3 regions of the Bacillus cereus group sp. Bce041 genome follow, and region 2 is predicted to be linked to each of the others. Evidence: riboswitches for the same ligand, from Rfam matches in the RefSeq annotation. Region 2 holds a riboswitch; each other region holds the start of a gene.

Region 1 (5,233 bases), on a different contig from region 2:
TATCAATATTAAAATTTAATAGAGCCATTAATAAAAGAAAAAAATATATAAACTGAGTGTAAAAATATTTTAATTCTTTGAAAACATTCAGCGATTTAGTATTCTTTATATATGGAATATTTTGTTTATGTGAAAAGAGGGCAAGGTGCTATATGAAAAGAATAAAAAATGTAATGTTACTATTGTTATGTTTCTTATGTTTAAGTGGTTGTAATTATGAAGATGAAGATCAGGTGAAAAAATATGTGAAAAAAAAGCACGGAATTGATGTGATTGTAACAGATTGGGGTGCTATACACGAAGGGAATATGGGGCATACATACCATACTGTTCAAGCGAAAAACAATAAAAATATTCAATTTAGAGTAGAGGTTGATGGCTTAGTATACTCAAGAATAAAAGGTGATGAATATCAATACGGAAAAAAAACATATGAGGAATATAAGAAATTTAAACCAATGCTAGAAGAAATTAAAAAATTAGGTTACGTGGAACCTGAAAATAAAAATGTTTTTCAATATATAGTGGATGATGATATAGAGGAGAAACCAACGGATACGTTATTATTAACTTTAAAAACGAGTGACAAGATTGATTACAGTCAATTTGAATCAAAAGAATTAGATCGTTTATATGCTCTAATCCAATTCATTCAGAAGAGTAATAGAAAGATAACAAAAATTGAAATTGAAGATCATAATGGTAAATCTATAGGTTTCCCTTTTCAAAATGTGCAAAAAGCTATAACGAAAGAAGAACTTCTTTTAACAATGAAAAACACAGTAAGCGGTTATTGGACATATTTGATTCAAACTGAAACAAAAGTAGGCGTAAGGTTAAATGAAATTCAAAATGATCGTTTTGTAATTGAGGATATTACTTGTCCACACCCGAAAGACGGCAATTGTCTAGAGTATGAATTGACATTAGTTTTCAATGACAGTGAGATAAAATATAGAAATGATCCATATGTAATAGAGGATTTGAGAAAGGTAGTCACTATTCTTAAAGAAGAACTATATAATAAGGAATTTAACATATTTTTAAGGAACAAGGATGGAACAAGTTATTCACTCTGGCTATCATCCGAAAAAATTAAGGAAAGTAATAACATAGAAGAGCTAGTAAAATAATGATATAAAGAAGAAATTTAAAGTGCTTTTTACGTTTGTTATTTCTGTATTCAAAAGGAAAACCGCTTATGCTTCATTTTTGAAGCATAAGCGGTTTTGTTTAAAATAATTAAAAAGAAAAATCTTTTGGTAAAGTACCACTTTTTATTACCGTTCTTAACCCATGTTTTATAATCCAAGGATTAATAGGATGCTGTTTATCACGTAATTGCTGTAACCACTGAAAAACGAGTTCTTTATCTTCTTTCGTAATATCGTTAATATGATTGGCTACAGATTTTTGAACATATTTAGAAGGGTCATTTATTAATGGTTCAAGAAGTTGTAAATTGTACTGAAAATCACCTTTTAGAGCTCCTATTTTTTTAGCCCAAGGAAGCCTTGGTCTTGTACCTTCAGAAACTAATCTCCTAATGTGGCTGTTTTCGTCATGAATCCACTGTTGTAATATGTTTAGTGTATCTTCATGGTATGTTTCAAGAAAGGGCCGAATGGCATATTCAGCAGTATTCCTTTTCGTTATTTCATACATTGCATTAAACGAGATTTTAAAATCGTTAAGTCCATATTTTTCAACGTATTTTGCAACAGGCATGTACATATATCCATTTGTAAATGTGCCTACTTCTGTTGTATTTTCTGGTCCTAATGTTTTCAGTAATATATGTATTGCGGCATTAAAATCTTTTTGTAAAGCATTGTGTAATTCATTTGCAATTACTTCAATACGCTGTTTTAACTCTAAATTTTCAACTTTACAAGCTACAGAATCTACAAAGATGCTTTTAGAGAAACAAGGATCGTGTTTACAAATAGAATCAGCTATTTTTTCTGCTAATTCTTCATTAAATAAAAATTTTAACGGAACATATTTACCCATTTTTTCACCTCGGTGGCCAGTTAAAAGCAATTTTTATTTTTTAATCGACAATCCATAAACTAACGTCTCACTCGGAGTCGTAATACTAAAACCAGTCGTCTTATAATCAAGCTTCACTGTATCACCAGTGTAGTCTTTCGTGAATGAATCCATTTGTACGATAAGCTCTGCATCTTCATATACAACATCATCTGCGTTATATGTATCCAAAATTAAATCGACATCAACGAAAATACTACAAGAGTTTGTCATTGTCCCTCTAATGCGAATGATCTTTTTGTCTTCACGTTCTAATCTATGTATAGCTGCTTTTGCTTCATCAGTAATACGAATGTTCATAGTATCCCAACCTTTATTTATATTTCCTTTATTATTGCAAAAACAGGAGCAATAGGGAAGCAAAGAGGTTTGCAACAAAAAAACGAGCAAACAAATTTGTTTGCTCGTTTCACTTTATTTTAGTTCACATTTATCAAGTGGAATCACTTTTGTTTTTTTCGTAAATTTATATCCTAACCATAGTACTAAGAAGAGTGGTAAACCGATGTAAGAAACGAGTACGCCATTCCAATCGATTGATTCACCCATAAATGCGCCGTAGTTTTGTCCTAAAATTACGATGATACAAAGTGTAAATGCGAAGATTGGACCAAATGGGAACCATTTTGCTCTATATGGTAAGTCATTTAAATCTTTTCCTTGTGCGATATATGCTTTACGGAAACGGTAATGACTAATTGCAATTCCGACCCATGCGATAAAACCAGACATTCCAGATGCGTTTAATAACCAAATGTATACAACACCGTCACCGAATAAAGAAGCAATGAAAGCAATACTACCAACAATTGACGTTACAATTAACGCGTTAACAGGTACACCGCGGCTATCTAATTTACCAAGAAACTTTGGTGCTTTTCCTTGGCGAGCTAAATCCCAAAGCATACGAGTTGATGCATACATACCAGAGTTACCAGCAGATAGTACAGCAGTTAAAATAACAGCGTTCATAACAGAAGCAGCAAAGGCAACGCCCGCTTTTTCAAAAATAAGTGTAAACGGACTTACTGTAACATCACTTGCTGCAAGGCTTTCAGTTGTATAAGGAATTAATAAACCGATAACGAGAATCGCAAGGATATAGAATAAAAGAATACGCCAAAAGATTGAACGAATTGCTTTCGGAATATTACGTTCTGGATCAGACGTTTCACCAGCAGCTACTCCTAATAGTTCAGTACCTTGGAAGGAGAAACCAGCTGCCATAAACACACCGATAATTGCCATGATACCGCCGTTAAATGGTGCATCTGCAACAGTGAAGTTTTTAAATCCAACCGTTTCGCCGCCCATAATTCCAAAAATCATCATGAAACCAACAATTAAAAAGATAATAATCGTAACTACTTTAATAAGTGCGAACCAATATTCAGATTCACCAAACCCTTTAACAGATAAGTAGTTTAAAAGGAAAATAATAGCTAAACATAATCCGCTCCAAATAAGAGAAGGGGTATCTGGGAACCAAAATTTCATAATTAATGTTACAGCAGCTAGTTCAGCAGCAATCGTAATTGCCCAGTTATACCAATAGTTCCATCCAAGTGCAAAGCCAAGTGATGGATCAACAAATTTTGTTGCATACGTGCTAAAAGATCCAGTAACAGGCATGTAAGCTGCAAGTTCAGCTAAGCTTGTCATTAAAAAATAAACCATAATTCCAATTGCGGCGTATGCAATTAATGCGCCACCAGGTCCAGCTGTATGGATGACACCACCGCTGGCAAGAAATAGTCCGGTACCAATTGTACCACCGAGAGAAATCATCGTAAGGTGCCTTGATTTTAGACCGCGTCTTAATTCACCTTTTCCTTGTGTAGTTTGCGTTTTAGAGGTAGATTGATTTGTTGCGCTATTCATGTTCAACACTCCTTTTCTTGTAGGTTAGGAAGGAGCGGGGGAGAAAAATACAAAAAACCGCCAAAGGAATTTGGCGGAACGTTTCACAAATAACCACCCCATCATACCCTTCCGTTAAGATAGCACCCCACATTTACACGGTAATTTTGTAAACGTGACAGTTCTGTTCCTTTCGGAGACAGCCCCAGCTCATATTTCCAGAGAAGAAATATAAACTTCGGCAACTTTTCCTTTCAAACGGAGTCAGCTGACATTCTCTGTGTCTCGTCCGTTTTACTATTAAAAGTCGCAACCTCTACCTCATCGGATTGATGAGGATTTATATTGCTAAGATTTTTAATATATGGCAATTGTAATGACTTTCTGAATATATTGCAAGATATTTTGTAGGAAAAAATCAAAAAATATCGGTTATTGTATAGGAAACGCTTGCAAAACTCCACCCGAACCAACTATTATGTAGCAATAAGCAAAGAAAAAATTGTTATACAAATGTTTCGCAAAAAATATTGAAAAATCCTTTAAATTAAAAGAAAATTCAGAAAAATATAATTCGACATTCATGATAAGGTCATATTATTTGTTATAATTAAAGTAACGTTTAAGCAAAAAGGGGAAATCAAAATGAAATTAGAAACAGAAAGGCTCTATCTAGTGCCGTGCACAGAAGAGAGGATTCAAGTCGCTAACGAGCAAGGATATAATAGCGGTCCGCATATTGTGGGGCATGTAGAGAATATAAAACAAGATGCGGCTTTATTATCATGGGGGGCGTGGTATGTTCTTCGGAAAGAAGATGATATCGTTTTAGGTGATATTGGGTTTAAGGGGAAACCAAATGAGAATCAAACAGTAGAAATCGGTTATGGATTTATTGAGAAATATTGGAATCAGGGCTATGCAACAGAAGCTGTAAGAGGACTAATCGATTGGGCTTTCAAAACAGGAGAGGTAGAAACAATAATTGCAGAGACACTCCTAGATAATTATAGTTCGATGCGTGTTTTAGAAAAGTTACATATGAAGAGAGTAAATGCTACAGAAACGATGATTAATTGGAAAATAGAAAAATAAAAAAATAAAAAATACCGCTCTAAATTGGGCGGTATTTTTATAGTTATGGTAGCATTTGCTTCTGATCATTCGGATACTCAGCCGTTGATGCGTTAGGCCGATTGGAATGATTTCGAACAGCAATGAAAATAGAAATAATAACGACAAGACCAACTGCAACGTAAGAAAGTGAAATAATAGTTGGATCCACTTTAAGTGTAGTAAGCAGTGTACGAATATTTGTGAA
Region 2 (5,233 bases):
TATTTTCTCCTTGGCTTTTAAGATAATTCTTTTCGTTAAAATGCGGAAATTCTTTGCTTCGTTTTTGGTACAATAATAAATTTGATCCAGAGTAACCCGACAATCATAATGATAAGGCTATGTAAAAATTGACCTGTAGCAATGAGTATAACACTTGAAAATACAATGAGTTGAATACTTAGCAATATAAAGATTAAGCTAAGAAATTGCTTCATCCTTTCTTCAGTATGGATTGGATATAATGCTACAATAATATTTCCTGAAAAATATTTCCACAGTGAACGGAGCTGCATAGAGATCATATATAGAACGATATAAGAGATAGCACCTTTTACGTATATATTTGGTATAAAATATAAGGCAAAAGCACCGATCAATCCTAAGCGAATATATATACCGAAATAATCATTCCCACGTAAAAATGCTAATGTATGTAAATAGAAGAAAGTTGCTCGTTTTTTATGTAATAAAGGTTCAATCCAATTTGTAAGCCATTTTCTTTTATTTACTTGTTTATTCAGTTGCGGAACATCTGTGAAAATGCTAGCAAATTGATAAAAACGAACGTTCATTTTTTCTTCTTGCTCGATTATGTAATCCCACGGTATTCGTTTTGTAGGCTGTTTTTTCGTATATAGAAGTAGGAAAGCAAGTAGTAAGAGTAGTCCGCCCAATATGAGAACATTTGCGGAATAAAACAGCATGTAAATGATTAGGGCGTTACAAGTAATACGAATGATTAGCCATATATTTTTTTCGTGACTATCACGCCACATCCAATGTATGTACATGTTCCAGGCTTTCGTAATCATTAACACGATAAAGATTGTACATAAAAAAGGTACAGTTAATTGCAATGATTGCATAGCAAGTGGAACGAGAATAAGGAACGTAAATAACAATGGGAAAAGCTGAATGATGTAATTGTATAGAAGAGATTTTTTGAAATAAGATGTTAATTTCTCTTCTAGTGCTAGTAAATAGACAGCATCAGGTTTTTGAATAAATGTACGGATAGGGCATCTCGTTATAATGAATGTAAGTACAATCGTTATAATTATTAAAGATATTCCTTTAGAAGGAGATGCTTTTAGAAACTGAGCATAATAATATGCACCAACGCATGAAATAAAGATAAAGCTATATAGTAAACCGTTAATCATACGTGCAAAGTATGTAATGATATTTTGAATATGTTGTTGGAAGCGACTGCTCCATAGCGATTCGATTGACATGTTTTTCACCTCTTTGTTCTATTATATATGTTTTACAAAAGAAAAAACGAGCAAATTGCGTTATGCAACTTGCCCGTTTTTCTTTTCGTTATTTTTTTTCTGATCACGATTCATTAATGGATAGAAAGCAAATCCGATTACGAATAAACCAATTCCGAGAAGGAACGTTTTTATATCGGATGCGCCCGTTTTAATAACCCATAGTGCGTAGCAAAGTGCGATAACTGCGACTATGCCATCTGTAATTCTTGCCCGCATTTCATTTTTATATGTTTCACCAGTTGCGACTAGTTTTAACTGGAAGATTGGTGAAACGAGATATGGAATGAGGTAGGCCAGTGTTGATACGGTAATAACGAATGTATAAGCTTCCGCAATGGTTCCTGATAATGTTGAGAATAGGAATACTTGCGACATAATGTTTGTTAATCGTAATGAGTAAATTGGACTTCCTTTTTTATTTGTTTTCGTGAAGAAGGAAGGGAAGAAACCTTCTTTTGCTGCTTGATAAGGTACTTCTGAGCTTAATAAAATCCAGCCTAAGATAGAACCGAACAGGGAAGTAAGAGCCAGTAATGCCATCAGTTTCCCGCCGCCGTGACCCATTGCAGCGTTTAGTGCATCTGCTAATGGACGTTCAGAAGCTTGTAATTTATCAACGTGAAGTACACCCATTGTTAAAATTGTAATTCCTAAGTAGATGGCAACTGTAATAAGTAATCCCGCAACTGTTGCACGTTTTACCGTTTTTGGAGAAACAGCACGGTTTGATAAAAGAACGGCTGATTCAATTCCGATAAACGCCCAAAGCGTTGTAAGAGCAGCTAAATTTACTTGTGAAAGAAGACCGTGTGATGCACCTGATTTATCAATCATCGGTGTGTACCATTGTCCAAATTTAGAAGCTTCGAATGCAAATAACGTAACGACGATGAATAAAAGGAATCCAGTTACTTTCGTTGTTGTTGCTAAGAAGTTTAGTTTTCCAGCTCCGCTTACACCGTTTGTTAATATAATATGAGTTCCCCAAAGTAAGATGGAACAAATCGTAAATGTAATTAGTTTTCCGACTTCTACGTTAAACGAACCGATTGAAAATAGTAGTCGCGTATCTTTCATAATTGGGAAGAAGAGTGATAAATATCCCGCAAATGATGTAATGATGGCAACGTTACTTGCCCAGTTTGCAACCCAATATCCCCATACCATACTGAAACCAGCCATTTTTTTCTTTTTTGGTGTTGAGAATAAAGCATATGCATGACTTTGTGGCCCTGTCGTTAAATCAGGACGACGAATTGCTAAATTACCGAAAACAAGAGCTAGCATTAAAACACCAAACCCTGTAGTTAACCAAGCTAAAGTGACACCGAGTGGGCTTGCTGTTTGTGCCAACGTACTTGGCACCATGAAAATACCAGCGCCAACCATGTTACCGACAACGAAAGCTGTTAATACCCAAAAGCCCCATTTTTTTTGTTGCATAGAAAATACCTCCAAAGTTAGTATAACCAAGTCAAGCGAGGAGATATGTATGTCTTCCTGAGTTAGGAAGAGAAGTCCCAAACAAAACAAAAAAAGCATGTAATTTGCCGCTACATGCTTTCTATCTTATAAGAAACCCACGACATACCTCTCGATAGCTCTCCACAAACGAAACGTTTGTGACAGTTCTGCACTTATTAAATGCAGACCCAGCAAGCGTGCATGGTGGACACGACTTACTTCGGCAACCATTCCTTTCTCATTCCTTCATCAATGCCACTACATCTCCTGAAATGATACTCTTAATGATTGCAACCTCTACCTCACCGAGATACGAATGAGGATTTAAATATTAAATTAACGTCTTTAAGAGTAACAAATGAATTTTTATACGTCAATGGATATAGTAATAATCAGATTATAGAGAAGAGTTTGTGATTAAAAGTAAGAGGGGTTGTTATGTGATATTTGAATTTTCGTAATATAATACATATTATTAGCGCTAGATGATTGAAAAGGGGATGAAGTAAATGTCTGTATGTCATAAACATTCAGTAATAGGTGTGCTAGATTCGGGAGTTGGGGGATTAACAGTTGCGAGCGAAATTATAAGACAATTGCCTAAAGAAAGCATTTATTATATTGGTGATAATAAGCGTTGCCCGTATGGACCAAGAAGTGTAGAGGAGGTGCAATCTTTCGTATTTGAAATGGTTGAGTTCCTCAAACAGTTTCCATTAAAAGCGCTAGTCGTAGCATGTAATACTGCTGCAGCTGCTGCATTGACTGAGCTGCAAGAAGCACTTTCCATTCCAGTTATTGGCGTTATACATCCAGGAGCAAGAGCGGCAATTAAAGTAACAAAGAAAGGGGAAATCGGGGTAATTGGAACTGTAGGTACGATAAAATCTAATATGTATGAAAAAGCATTACACGAGCTGGATACATATTTGGAAGTGCATAGCTATGCTTGCCCGACTTTAGCCACAGTTGTAGAAAATCAATTAGAAGATACAGCATATGTCACGCAGCAAGTGAAACAAGCTTTACTTCCATTAACGAAAGAAGATATAGATACGTTAATTCTTGGATGTACGCATTATCCACTTTTAGAGTCCTATATAAAAAAGGAACTAGGAGAAGATATAACGATTATTAGTTCTGCAGAAGAAACGGCGATAGAGTTAAGCACCATTTTACAGCACAAAGGAATTTTGTCTGACAATCTGAATCCGAAGCATCGTTTTTTTACAACGGGATCTGTTTTATCATTTGAACATATTGCTGAGCGATGGCTAGGGTATCAAATTTCTGTAGAATGTGTACATTTGCCTATGAAAAATGCGTGTATGCATAATTAAGATTTAGTAAATTACGTTTTTAAATAAATCAGGTTCGTTTCATAAGAAGGAAAGAATAAGCTTTTAATTGAAATGATTAAGGTCATTTTAATTAAAGGAGAGGTTTGATTATGGAATTATCAAGATCTCAATTATTTGCTTTAGAGTATATTTCAAAATATGCAGAGAACGAAAAACGTGAGGCTAAAGCAACGATTAATCATATACTTAAAATGTCAAATATTACAGATGAAATATTTGAAGAGGCTGTCGCTAATTTAAAAACTCACGCAAGGATTGCTTTACACTTTCATCCAGACAGACTAGATTCGAGTAAGAAAAGTGTTGCTGAAGCACTATTTGAGCAAGGAGTATATAAAAGTCAGTTTGAAACATTGCTATCTAATGGAAGCGTATCTGCTTATCCTGGTGGTGAACGTGACCTTTGGGAAAAGAGAATATTTGGAGGGGCATATCAATTAGAAGGCGTAACGAATGATCAACGTCCAAAATACGGAGCGCTAAATTTAATGTTACATCCAGATGGGCCAGCTCCGCGTTTTGGTTCCTGTTATTTTCTCTTATCTCCAAAAGTTTCTTCGCGTTCTACATATACATATTTAGATTCGCATCAAGATCCGAAAGAAAAGGGGACTTATGAGGAGTTTGATATGATTTTAGCTGCTCTTTTGGAAGAGACATTCGTAAGAGATTTTGCAATTGGTGAAGGAAATTTGACTCCAACAATATTAATTAATCATTTACTGGCTAATCTGAAAAGGCCGTTTATAGATGTAGTAAGCAAAGAGCCAGCCCGTAATCTTAATCATTATATTGAAGCGCAGATTCATGGAGAGATTTCTCTAAAAGAAGACGTGGAAGCGCTTGTTGCAGATCCTTCATTTAAGGGTACGGATGTAGGAAAAGTTTTAGAAGAAATTTGCCTGAAGTATGCTATTGATTTGTATTGGCACATCGGTTTTGTACTTGCGGTAGACGAAGTTCCGATGGATTTTAGAGGTTCAAAAATGCCATCTTTAGCAAGACGCATTGCACGGAATCATTGTATCGATGCAAATATAATTGGCTCTGCTGTAGTGGATTTGAAGTGCAATCCATTATCTTGGAGTGATCGTGGAACTTATGAAGAAGTGCTTCAGGAATTAAAATTAT
Region 3 (5,233 bases), 500 kb from region 2:
CAAGCTCTTTAATACGTATGCGATCGTTCCCAATAATATTTTCATATGTTTCGCGTTCCACAACTACTTGCGATGTTCCGCCTTTTGCAAAGACAACGGCTGGTCTTCGAATCCGATTGTAATTATTCGCCATCGAGTACCCGTATGCTCCTGTACAGGAAACTGCTAGTAAATCAGAAGCAGCGACTTTCGGTAAATGAATATCCCAAATCAACATGTCTCCACTCTCACAGCATTTCCCAGCAATCGAAACGAGTTCCTCATTCTCATCATTCCCTCGATTCGCTAACATCGCTTCATAACGCGCACTATATAAAGCAGGTCTTAAATTATCTGTCATTCCACCATCGACTGATACATATTTCCGAATACCAGGAATATCTTTCACAGATCCAACTGTATAAATTGTTGTCCCAGCATCACCTACAATGCTACGGCCTGGCTCAATCCATATTTCTGGCAATGGATATTCACATACAGTAAATTGTTCTCTCACTGCACTTGTTACAGCTCGCACATATGTCTCAAGAGTTAATGGTGTATCTGACTCTGTGTAACGTATTCCAAATCCCCCGCCTACATTTAACACTTTTACTACATAGTTTGTTTGCTCTCTCACTTCTTCTAAAAATTGGCGAAGAACTTCAATTGCTCGAACAAAACCAGCTGTTTCAAATATTTGCGACCCAATATGTGAATGGATCCCTAGCACATTATAATTTGATTTTTGTAAAGCAAATCCAATTGCCTGCATCGCTTGACCGTTTGAAACACCAAATCCAAATTTCGAATCATCTTGACCTGTTGTAATATATTCATGTGTGTGCGCCTCTACTCCAGGCGTTACACGAATTAATATGTTCACAAATTTCCCATGTTGCATCGCTAAATCGTGTAAAACTTCTAATTCAAAGAAATTATCTACGACAAAACAACCGATATTCGCCTGAAGAGCCATCACTATTTCTTCTTCTGTTTTATTATTTCCATGAAAATGAATACGTGATGCCGGAAATCCTGCTTGGAGCGCAGTATATAATTCTCCCCCAGAAACAACGTCTAATGACATACTCTCTTCACGAGCTACTCGGCACATCTCCATGCACAAGAACGCCTTGCTTGCATATGCTACTTGATAAGAGAAACCACTTTCTTTAAAAGCACGATGAAATGCTCGGCATTTTCCTCGAATAGACTCTTCATCGTATACATAAAGTGGTGTTCCGTATTGCTTTGCTAGCTGCGTCGTATCGCACCCTCCAATTTCTAAGTGTCCTTGCCCATTAATTCGGCTTGTGCCGTGTAAATACATTTAAATTCCTCCCTTATTTCCTCTAAAACTCATAACCCCAATCTTCTATTCATTGCAGCACGCTTTTAGATAGACAAAAAACGCGCGGAACAATGTTCACACGCGTTTCTTATTAGGAAAAATATATATTGAAAAAATAAACGAGTTGTTATCTCCTCAAAATAAGAAACCGCATCAACATCTCCAAATAGCTCTCCATAAAATAAATCTTATGACAGTACTACATTTATTCAATGCAGTCCCAATATATGAATAAGATGGTTATTCTTATATTTCGGCAATAGTCCCTTTCAACCTATGATCACAGATTCCATTAAATCTCCCATAGCTTACTCTTTCCTATCGCGGCCTCTACCTTTGAGAGTAGATGAGGTAAGTCTATTTAATTTTCAAACATCTAATTGTTGCTATTAACAATACCAAAGGACCATTTTATTTGTCAAACAATTTTTTATATTGTTTTTTTACAGTTTAGTTTCGTATCATTTGGTAAGCGCTTTACTGAAATCTTTGTCACTTCCCATTCGCCTTCTTCGTTATTAAATGTAATCGTTACCTTCTCAAATGGTGGAGCAATTTTCCCAGCAACACGTTCATACTTTGTCACTTCAATACTTGCTTGAAATAAATATGTACCGCTATACACTTTTTTTAAACTAATAATTTTAGGACATTGATAAGGTTTCAAACTTCCATATTGTTTTTCAATTGCTTTATTTATTTTTGGAAATAAAACAGAATAAAGTGCATCTTCCATAAGAGGTGCATCATATTGGGCTACCGACACACTCGGTGAAGTAAAAAGTATAACACTACTGCATGCTATAAAATATAATAATTTTCGCATTATAACCTCCGTATTATCACGCGATTCTTTCTGCGTACGATAATTATCATACATAGAAATTCTGTTTTATTGTCTCCCACCACTCTTTTTCTACTCGATTATTATAAAAAAGCCCACAACCTTCTTTTATTTTCGTATAATGATACTCATAGTATAATAATCATAATAACAAAGGACTGTTCGTATATATAAAATGAGTCGTTAAGCAAACTGACTCACAAGAACTGTCATGCTTTTTAGGAGAGGAGTATATTATGCTACAACATCTGTTTCCAAAACTGCGATTTGCACTCGTTGCAGTCGTTTTACTATGGATTAAAACATATATTGTGTACAAGCTAGCATTTGATATTAAAATTGATAATTTCTTTGAAGAATTCATGCTTTTTATCAATCCACTAGCTGCGTTACTTTTATTTTTCGGCTTAGCTTTACTTGCATCTAAGCACCGAAACCGAATTATAATTGGAATCAGTTTTATACTGTCATTTATTTTATTTGGAAACGCAATGTTTTATGGGTTCTATAACGATTTCGTTACTTTCCCGGTTTTATTCCAAACAAACAATATGGCTGATTTAGGGACAAGTATAAAAGAACTCTTTACGTACAAAACATTACTTTTATTTGCAGATGCAATTATTTTAATGTTTATTTCACGTAAATTCCCATCATTTGGCGACAAAACACCACTTTCCCGCTCAGAGAAGCGAACTTTCTTTAGCGGTGTAACAGCTTTATTAGCACTACAAATTGTTGTATCAGTTATTTATAAACCACAAATGTTCTCGCGCTCATTTGACCGTCAAACTGTCGTGAAGAATTTAGGTTTATACACATACCATCTATTTGATATTACGCTTCAATCCAAGTCTTCAGCTGAGCGTGTATTTGCAAGTGGGGATGGGTTTTCTGAAATTAAAAACTATACAGACTCAAAAGACAAACAAGTTGATAAAAACTTATTTGGAGCTGCAAAAGGTAAAAATGTAATTTTAATTTCAATGGAATCTACACAAAACTTTGTTATTAATAAAAAAATAAATGGAAAAGAAATTACACCATTTTTAAATGAATTTATTAAGGATAGTTTCTATTTCGATAACTTCTATCATCAAACTGGACAAGGCAAAACTTCTGATGCTGAATTTATCGTTGAAAACTCACTTTATCCGCTAGATCGTGGTTCTGTATTCTTTACTCATGCAACAAATGAATACACAGCGACACCAGAACAATTAAAGAAATACGGATATTCTTCTGCCGTCTTCCATTCAAACGATAAAACGTTTTGGAATCGGGATGTAATGTATCCTGCGCTTGGATATGATCGTTATTTTAATTTAAATGATTACGCAGGAACGGAGCAAATGTCTGTCGGTTGGGGATTAAAAGATAAAGAGTTCTTTGAACAATCTATTCCAAAGTTAAAATCTTTACCGCAACCGTTCTATACAAAATTTATTACATTAACAAATCATTTTCCGTTTCTTCTAAATCCGGAAGATCAATATGTTGATGAATTCAACTCGGAAAGTGGTGTTGTAAACCGCTACTTCCCAACTGTTCGTTACACAGATGAAGCTCTTAAATTATTTATTCAACAATTAAAAGAAGAAGGATTATATGATAATTCCGTTATTGTCATTTATGGTGATCATTACGGTATTTCCGAAAACCATAACGCAGCTATGGCACAGTTCCTAGGAAAAGATACTATTACACCATTCGATTCTATGCAATTACAACGAGTCCCTCTTATTATTCATGTGCCTGGCCAAGAAGGAAAAGTTGTTTCTAAAGTATCCGGTCAAATTGATATTAAGCCAACGCTCCTTCATTTACTTGGTATTAAAACAAATAAATCCGTTGAATTTGGAACTGACTTATTTATTAAAGAGAAAGACCCGCTTATGGTAATGCGTGATGGTAGCTTTGTTTCTGAAGAGTATGTTTATACAAAAAATATGTGCTACAAAAGAAGTACGGGTGAAGAAGCTGACATGACGCTATGTCAGCCGTATATTGAAAAAGCAAAAACAGAATTAAAATTCTCCGACAAATTAATTTATGGAGATTTATTACGCTTCGATCCTAATAATCGATATAAAACTGGAACGATGACAACGAAATTTGAATAGTAAAGGAAGCAACTTTATACAAGTTGCTTCCTCTTTTTATTTTCACTTAATTTTCAAACCATCCTTCTATGAAATCTTTCACAAATTGGTAATTTCTTTCGTATGAGGAATAAATTTATGGTATGATAAAATAAGTAAACTTTCATACACTAATTAAGAATTTATTACAGAAAGCAAGGGATCAGATTTTGTATAGAGCAGCTATTCCAAACTTATTTACGCTCGGAAATTTATATAGCGGATTTTTATCAATCGGCTATGCATCTTTAGGATATTATAAATCAGCTGCTATTTTAGTACTTATCGGGATGATGTTAGATAGTCTTGATGGTCGTGTTGCTCGTTTATTACGTGTTGATTCACAAATGGGAAAAGAGCTCGACTCGCTTGCAGATGTCGTAACATTTGGTGCAGCACCAGCTGTTTTAATGTATTACACATCTTTCTCAAACTACGGAATCATCGGATTATACATAGCGGGATTATTCCCTCTTTTCGGAGCATATCGTTTAGCACGATTTAATGTAACACCATCTTCTACTTCAATGAAATATTTCACTGGAGTACCGATTACAGCAGCGGGAGGGCTTGTTGCTTTCTTAACATTATTTTCACATACCATTCCAAAAATCGTTCTTATTACCGTATTTGTAACGTTCGCATTTTTAATGGTGAGCCGCATTCGTATCCCAAGTTTAAAAGATGTACCAATTCCACGATATAGCATCATTATTACACTATTTTTAGTTGGAATCATTATTACAATGTATCAAACAGGATTTGGAAATTTTTCTGTTTTCTTATTCATTGCCATTCCACTATATATTTTGTACATGTTATCTCAATTCATTAGACAAAGACCGTCTAAAAAAGCGAATAAAGAAAAATAAGAAAACCTTCCGAGTCCGGAAGGTTTCTTTTTATTTTGTAACT

What was found. A riboswitch is a leader RNA that binds a small molecule or an ion and turns the genes downstream of it on or off. The one in region 2 is predicted to bind lysine.
Positions count from the first base shown of each region.
Region 1: linked by a shared signal. The riboswitch ahead of ACUN13_RS17395 (amino acid permease) and the one ahead of ACUN13_RS10965 (amino acid permease) in region 2 are both predicted to bind lysine.
Region 3: linked by a shared signal. The riboswitch ahead of lysA (diaminopimelate decarboxylase) and the one ahead of ACUN13_RS10965 (amino acid permease) in region 2 are both predicted to bind lysine.

Region 1 covers NZ_JBQXON010000005.1:98,328-103,560, reverse strand. Annotated here, with positions in the region: gene ACUN13_RS17410 (hypothetical protein) at 153-1,133, shown strand; gene ACUN13_RS17405 (DNA alkylation repair protein) at 1,243-2,013, opposite strand; gene ACUN13_RS17400 (iron-sulfur cluster biosynthesis family protein) at 2,047-2,352, opposite strand; gene ACUN13_RS17395 (amino acid permease) at 2,467-3,933, opposite strand; lysine riboswitch at 4,046-4,239, opposite strand; gene ACUN13_RS17390 (GNAT family N-acetyltransferase) at 4,558-5,007, shown strand; gene ACUN13_RS17385 (sulfite exporter TauE/SafE family protein) at 5,051-5,233, opposite strand, start outside.
Region 2 covers NZ_JBQXON010000002.1:965,074-970,306, reverse strand. Annotated here, with positions in the region: gene ACUN13_RS10970 (ABC transporter permease) at 36-1,235, opposite strand; gene ACUN13_RS10965 (amino acid permease) at 1,296-2,720, opposite strand; lysine riboswitch at 2,868-3,049, opposite strand; gene racE (glutamate racemase) at 3,251-4,081, shown strand; gene ACUN13_RS10955 (DUF3626 domain-containing protein) at 4,192-5,233, shown strand, end outside.
Region 3 covers NZ_JBQXON010000002.1:466,636-471,868, forward strand. Annotated here, with positions in the region: gene lysA (diaminopimelate decarboxylase) at 1-1,312, opposite strand, end outside; lysine riboswitch at 1,493-1,674, opposite strand; gene ACUN13_RS08360 (DUF3888 domain-containing protein) at 1,764-2,159, opposite strand; gene ACUN13_RS08365 (LTA synthase family protein) at 2,414-4,300, shown strand; gene pssA (CDP-diacylglycerol--serine O-phosphatidyltransferase) at 4,489-5,190, shown strand; gene ACUN13_RS08375 (NAD(P)-dependent oxidoreductase) at 5,221-5,233, opposite strand, start outside.